3 regions of the Shinella sp. G-2 genome follow, and region 2 is predicted to be linked to each of the others. Evidence: riboswitches for the same ligand, from Rfam matches in the RefSeq annotation. Region 2 holds a riboswitch; each other region holds the start of a gene.

Region 1 (2,195 bases), on a different contig from region 2:
GAAGGAGACGTCATAGGCGCGGCAGATGTCGCAGATCTCTTCGAAATGCTCGTAGAGGAAGCTCTCCTTGTGGTGATGCAGACACCACTTGGCCATGATGGAACCGCCGCGCGAGACGATGCCGGTGACGCGGTTCACGGTGAGGGGGATGTAGTGCAGCCGCACGCCGGCATGGATGGTGAAATAGTCGACGCCCTGTTCGGCCTGCTCGATCAGCGTGTCGCGGAAAACCTCCCAGGTCAGGTCCTCGGCGATGCCGTTCACCTTCTCCAGCGCCTGGTAGAGCGGCACGGTGCCGATCGGCACCGGCGAGTTGCGGATGATCCATTCGCGGATGTTGTGGATGTTGCGGCCGGTGGAGAGATCCATCACCGTATCGGCGCCCCAGCGGATCGCCCAGACCATCTTCTCCACCTCTTCCGCCATGGAGGAGGTGACGGCGGAATTGCCGATATTGGCGTTGATCTTCACCAGGAAGTTCCGGCCGATGATCATCGGTTCGGCCTCCGGGTGGTTGATGTTGGCCGGAATGATCGCCCGGCCGCTCGCGATCTCCTGTCGGACGAATTCCGGCGTGACGAAGTCCGGCACATGTGCGCCGAAGCTTTCGCCGTCGCGGACAAGAGCCTCCTTTGCGGCCTGGCGGCCGAGGTTCTCGCGGATGGCGATGAACTCCATCTCCGGTGTGACGATGCCGGCGCGGGCATAGGCGAGCTGGGTCACGGCCCTTCCGCCCGTGGCGCGGCGCGGCTGATTGCGGATGGGAAATTCGGGCGTCAGCCGCTCACCGGTGGCAAAGCCGTTGTCCTCCGGACGGATATGGCGCCCCTCATAGGCTTCCGTGTCGCCGCGGGCGGCGACCCAGCTTTCGCGAAGACGCGGCAGACCGCCGTCGATGGAAACGACATGGGCCGGGTCGGTATAGGGGCCGGAGGCATCGTAGACCGTGACAGGCGGTTCGCCGGAGGTTGGGTGCAGGGCGATCTCGCGCATGGGAACGCGGATATCCGGATGCTGCTCGCCGGGAATGTGGATCTTCCGCGAGGCGGGGAGGGCGCCGGTGGTGACGGTGGGGGTGATTTTCTGGGCGGCAATATTCATCGGTGAGGCTCCAAGTTGCGGTTTGGAGACCCAGTCCTAGAGCCGGAATGATGGAAGGACGCCGATGCGGAATCCGGGTTGCGGATTGCTGCCACAGCGCTTGCACCGTCCCTACGCCAGTATGAACTGGATCAGGTTCAACGGGTCACTGCGCTGCGAATGCCAGCAGTATCTCAGCCCCTTGTCGGGACCCCCCTGGTGAATGTCTCAAGCAAAAACGCTGCCGGGCGATTTGTCAACGGGGAGATTTAAAGTAAGCATAAACTTACCTTTTATTGCGCCGCAACGCCGTCCGTTCCGCTCTTCTCGCGCCTGACACGTGTGTCTTGCCCTCGGAGGATGCCGGTCAGATTCCCGGGAGCAAAGCGCGGGAAGGACGCGGGCTGGAGGAAAGGAAGACGCAAACGAAAACGGCGGGGCGTTGCCCCGCCGTTCCCGTTGAAATCGTTGGGAGAACTATTCGCGCTCGCCTGTGAAATTCAGGAGAAGCTGGAAGATGTTGACGAAGTTCAGATACAGCGAAAGCGCACCGAACACGGCCATCTTCTGCTGCGACTCGTGGCCGAGGTTGTCGGCATACTGTTCCTTGATGTTCTGCGTGTCCCAGGCGGTAAGGCCGACGAAGACGACGATGCCGATGACGGAGATCGCGAACTGCAGGGCGCTGGAGCCCAGGAAGATGTTGACGATCGAGGCGATGATCACGCCGATCAGGCCCATCATCAGGAACGAGCCGAACTTGGCGAGGTCACGCTTCGTCACATAGCCGTAGAGGCTCGTCGCGCCGAACATGGTGGCGGCGATGAAGAAGGTGCGGGCGATGCTCGTGCCGGTGAAGACCAGGAACACCGAGGCGAGCGACAGGCCCATGACGGCGCAGAAGGCCCAGAAGGTCATCTGCGCGGCGCTGGCCGACATCGTCTGGATCTTGAACGAGAAGAAGAAGACGAAGGCGAGCGGCGCCAGCATCACCACCCACTTCAGCGGCGAGGAGAAGATCGGCACGTAGAGCGCCGGCGTCGAGCCGACGACGAAGGCGACGATGCCGGTGATGACGAGGCCGAGGCCCATATAGTTGTAGATGCGCAGCATGT
Region 2 (2,195 bases):
GGCAGCGGGTCGCGGGTCTTGGCGGCCGGCATCATCCAGTTGGTTTCCGGGATGATCGACTGGAAATCCGGCCCCGTCATGAAAGTCAGGAACTGGCGGGCAAGGTCCTTGTCATGGGAAGTGCGCGTGAGACCGGCGACCTCGATCTGGACATAGTGCCCCTCGGAGAACGCGGCCGCCTTGTAGCGTTCGGTCTTTTCCGCGATGACGTGATAGGCCGGCGAGGTCGTGTAGGACAGCACCATCGGCGCTTCGCCCTTGGTGAACAGGCCATAGGCTTCCGACCAGCCGGGCGTGACGGTCAACACACGGTCCTTGAGCTTGGCCCAGGCTTCCCCGGACTTGTCGCCATAGACCGACTTCACCCAGAGCAGCAGGCCGAGGCCGGGCGTGGAAGTGCGCGGATCCTCGATGACGATCTTCTGGGAAGCATCGCCCTCGACCAGTTCCTTCAGGCTTGCCGGCGGCGTCTTCAGCGTTTCGCTGTCATAGACGATGGCGAAGTGACCGTAGTCATAGGGCAGGAACGTATCGTCGGAAAAACCGCCCGGCACCGTCAGGCCTTCCGGCTTGAGGCCATGGGCTTCGAAAAGGCCTGTCGCCTTGGCTTCGGCGATGAGATTGGTGTCGAGGCCGAGCACGACGTCGGCCTTGGTGCCCTCGCCTTCGAGCTTGAGGCGGGTCAGGAGCTCCACGCCGTCGGCGACGCCGACCCACTCGACCTTGCAGCCGCAGGTCTTCTCGAAGCTTTCCTTGACCTTCGGCCCCGGACCCCATTCGGAGACGAAGCTTTCATAGGTATAGACGGTCAGCGTCTTTTCCTGCGCGAAGGCGGGAAAGGCGAGGGATACGGCAAGCGCCGCGATGGAAGAAAGAAATGCCGTGCGCATCAGCGCCTCCTTGTCTGGTCACAAACGGGAATAGGGCGCTGGAATGAGCCGTCTAATCCCTCCGCCGGTGCTAACCGGATCAGGTTCTTCGGGTTGGCGTTGCGCCTCTCAGCCCGGCAGGTCGAAACCCGCGAGCACCCCGTTAGAGCAAGGCAAGGCATAATCCCGCTTTGCGCGGCGCGCAAGAGGCCTGTTCCCTTTGGAACAGCGGCGGAAGGGGCAATGTGAGACCTTCTGATCACCGGATGAGAGAGGCTCATCCTTCAAGAGATCAGGAGAGACCCATGCGCAAGATCATCGTTTCCGCCACCATCGCCGTCGTCGCCGCCCTTTCCTTCGCCGCTCCCTCGCAGGCTGGCTACTACAGCTACGACTACCAGCCGACCTGCTTCATCAAGAAGATCAAGTCCTACGACTACTACGGGAATGTCGTCGTCAAGCGCATCAAGGTCTGCCATTAAGCGTAAGGCCATCTGAACGGCAAAAAGCCCGGATGCTCGGCACCCGGGCTTTTTCCATGTTGCGTACAGGCCCTCTCAGAGACCGAAGGCGTCCTTGAACTGGTACCACCAGGAACCGATGGTGGAATACTGGGCGCGGAACATGCGGCCTCCCGGGAAGGGAATCCAGGGGAGCTTCTCGAACTGGCTGAAGCGCGACAGGTCGCCATGGATCGCTTCGCTGAGGATCTTGCCGAAGAGATGCGAACCGGTGACGCCATGGCCGCTATAGCCGTGGGCGAAATAGGTGTTCTTGCCGATCTTGCCCATCTGCGGCACGCGCGAGAAGGAAAGGGCGAAGTTGCCGCTCCAGGCATAGTCGATCTTCACGCCCTTCAGCGACGGGAAGACCTTTTCGAGATTTGGCCGGATCTTGGCGCGTACATCCGCGGGGTCCGTGCCACCGTAGACGGTACCACCGCCGAAGATCATGCGCTTGTCGGCCGACAGGCGGAAATAGTCGAGGATGTAGCGCACGTCCTCCACGCACATGTCGCTCGGGATCAGCGCATCGGCGCGATCGCCGAGCGGCTCGGTCGCGACCATCTGGGTCGAAACCGGCATGACGCGCGAGACGAGCTTTGGCACGACATGGCCGAGATAAGCGTTGCCGCAGAGCACGGCGGTGTTCGCCGTCACGCTGCCTTTGGCGGTGTGGATGACGGGCTTGTCGGCCTCGTGCTCGACGCGGATGACGGGCGACTGCTCGTAGATCACGCCGCCGAGCGATTCCAGCGCCTTGGCCTCGCCGAGGGTCAGGTTGAGCGGATGCATGTGGCCGCCGGTCGTGTCCAGCATGCCGCCA
Region 3 (2,195 bases), on a different contig from region 2:
CTATGCCGGGCTCGCGGCGGGCCTGCGCCAGCAGGTGCTGAGCCGGCCGAAGATCATGGTCTGGACGCAGCGCAGCTTTGCCGCCGCACTCGGGCTGATGGGCCTGCGGCTGGCGCTTGCCGATCGCTGACGGTCACGTCCACAGCGCGTGGAAATGGTGGAGCGGCCCGTGGCCGCTGCCGACGGACAGCGCATCGGAGGCCCGCACCGCGCCGGCGACGAAGCGCTTCGCCGCCGCCGCCGCGTCGGCAAGCGGCCGCCCCTTGCCGAGCTCCGCGGCAAGGGCGCTCGACAGCGAGCAGCCGGTGCCATGGGTGTTGCGCGTCAGGACGCGCACGCCCTCGAACCACGAAAGTCCCTCCGGCGTCGCCAGCACGTCCGGGCTTTCGGCGCCCGGCAGATGCCCACCCTTCAGCAGCACCGCCATCGGGCCGAGCGCGAGAAGGCGCCGCGCCTGATCCGCCATGGCCGCGCGGTCGACCGCCTCCGCCTCGCCCAGCAGCACTGCGGCTTCCGGCAGGTTCGGCGTCAGCACCGTCGCAAGCGGCAGCAACCGGCCGACAAGCGCTGCGACCGCCTCCCGCGCCAGAAGCGAGGCGCCGCCCTTGGCCACCATGACGGGATCCAGCACGACGGGCACGCCGCGATGGGGCGACAGGGCATCGGCCACGGCGACGGCGATCTCCGCCGAGGCGATCATGCCGATCTTCACCGCATCGACACGCACGTCGCGAAAGACATCGGCGATCTGCGCGGCAACGAAGGCGGGCGGCACGAGGTGCACGCCGGAAACGCCCTGCGTGTTCTGCGCCGTCAACGCCGTCAGCACGGCCATGCCATAGGTGCCGCAGGCGGCGAAGGTCTTGAGATCGGCCTGGATGCCCGCGCCGCCGGACGGGTCCGAGCCCGCGATCGAAAGACTGTTTGCAATGGCCATCGCGCCTCCTTCGGGCGGAGGCGGCCTTCGGGCAGCGGCGATGCGGCACCCGTGGACTCCCTCCGCCGGCATGATCCGGTTCAGGTTCAAAGGGTGCTTCTCAGCCCGCCTTCCGGCGGACGCCCCTGTCTCGGGATGGTTTTGGCAGATGCGGGGCAGGCTGTCACGTCGAAAGTGGCGGGGGCCAATTCCCGCAAGCGCGCCGGCTCATTCTGCCCGTCGATGCCGGCAAACCGCCGACGCGGCGGCTGCGAGAGAATGGCAGCGCGCCACGCCGTGGCAATCTGGAAACGCGGCACGGTCCCATCCCCCACCTGTGGGGAGAAGGGGGCCGAAGGGCAGAAGGGGGGCAAATGCCCCCGCCGTCACGCCTTGGTGACGTGATATTCCTTGATGGCGACCATCTTGATTGCCGGATAGCGTTCCGCCTCGTAGCGCAGCGAGAAGGCGTCCTGCGCGAGGAAGACCGGGTCGCCATCGAGGTCGCGGGCGATATCGCCGCGGCGCTGGGTGACGAACTTGTCGAGTTCGCCCGCATTGTCGGAGGAAATCCAGCGGCAGACGGAGAAGCGCGACATTTCGAAGGACACGGGCAGGCCGTATTCCGCCGAAAGCCGTTCCTTCAGAACGTCGAGCTGCAGCGCGCCGACGACGCCGACGATGGCGGGCGAACCGTCTTCCGGCGAGAAGAGCTGCACGACGCCCTCTTCCGCCATCTGCTGGAGCGCTTCCTTCAGCTTCTTGGCCTTCATGGCGTCCTCGAGTCGCACGCGGCGCAGGATTTCCGGCGCGAAATTCGGCACGCCTTCGAAGACCAGCGCCTCGCCTTCCGTCAGCGTATCGCCGATGCGCAGCGTGCCATGGTTGGGAATGCCCACCACGTCACCGGCATAGGCCGTATCGGCGAGCTGGCGCTGCGAGGCGAAGAAGAACTGCGGCGCCGAAAGGCCGATGGTCTTGCCGGTGCGAGCAAGGCGCACCTTCATGCCGCGCTCCAGCATGCCGGAGCAGACACGGGCGAAGGCGATGCGGTCGCGGTGGTTCGGGTCCATGTTGGCCTGGATCTTGAAGACGAAGGCCGTCATCCTGTCTTCCGCCGCATGGACCTTGCGGATATCCGCCACCTGGTCGCGCGGCGGCGGCGCGAAGGCGCCGAGCGCGTTGATGAGATCGCGCACACCGAAATTCCTGAGGGCCGAGCCGAAGAAGACCGGCGTCATATGCCCCTCGAGGAAGGCCTCGCGGTCGAATGGCCGGC

What was found. Region 2 has a riboswitch for thiamine pyrophosphate ahead of thiB (thiamine ABC transporter substrate binding subunit). Riboswitches for the same ligand answer to the same signal wherever they lie in the genome.
Region 1: it holds a riboswitch for thiamine pyrophosphate, as region 2 does, so the genes downstream of both, thiC (phosphomethylpyrimidine synthase ThiC) here and thiB (thiamine ABC transporter substrate binding subunit) in region 2, are expected to answer to the same signal.
Region 3: it holds a riboswitch for thiamine pyrophosphate, as region 2 does, so the genes downstream of both, thiD (bifunctional hydroxymethylpyrimidine kinase/phosphomethylpyrimidine kinase) here and thiB (thiamine ABC transporter substrate binding subunit) in region 2, are expected to answer to the same signal.

Annotation. Positions count from the first base shown of each region.
Region 1 is NZ_JBBEYH010000012.1:46,515-48,709, reverse strand. Features, by position in the region: gene thiC (phosphomethylpyrimidine synthase ThiC) at 1-1,101, opposite strand, end outside; TPP riboswitch at 1,192-1,308, opposite strand; gene V8U06_RS18070 (Bax inhibitor-1/YccA family protein) at 1,558-2,195, opposite strand, start outside.
Region 2 is NZ_JBBEYH010000008.1:99,706-101,900, forward strand. Features, by position in the region: gene thiB (thiamine ABC transporter substrate binding subunit) at 1-890, opposite strand, end outside; TPP riboswitch at 930-1,042, opposite strand; gene V8U06_RS15285 (hypothetical protein) at 1,175-1,351, shown strand; gene V8U06_RS15290 (NAD(P)/FAD-dependent oxidoreductase) at 1,427-2,195, opposite strand, start outside.
Region 3 is NZ_JBBEYH010000017.1:36,518-38,712, reverse strand. Features, by position in the region: gene V8U06_RS20785 (LysE family translocator) at 1-130, shown strand, start outside; gene thiD (bifunctional hydroxymethylpyrimidine kinase/phosphomethylpyrimidine kinase) at 134-937, opposite strand; TPP riboswitch at 978-1,074, opposite strand; gene V8U06_RS20775 (peptide chain release factor 3) at 1,303-2,195, opposite strand, start outside.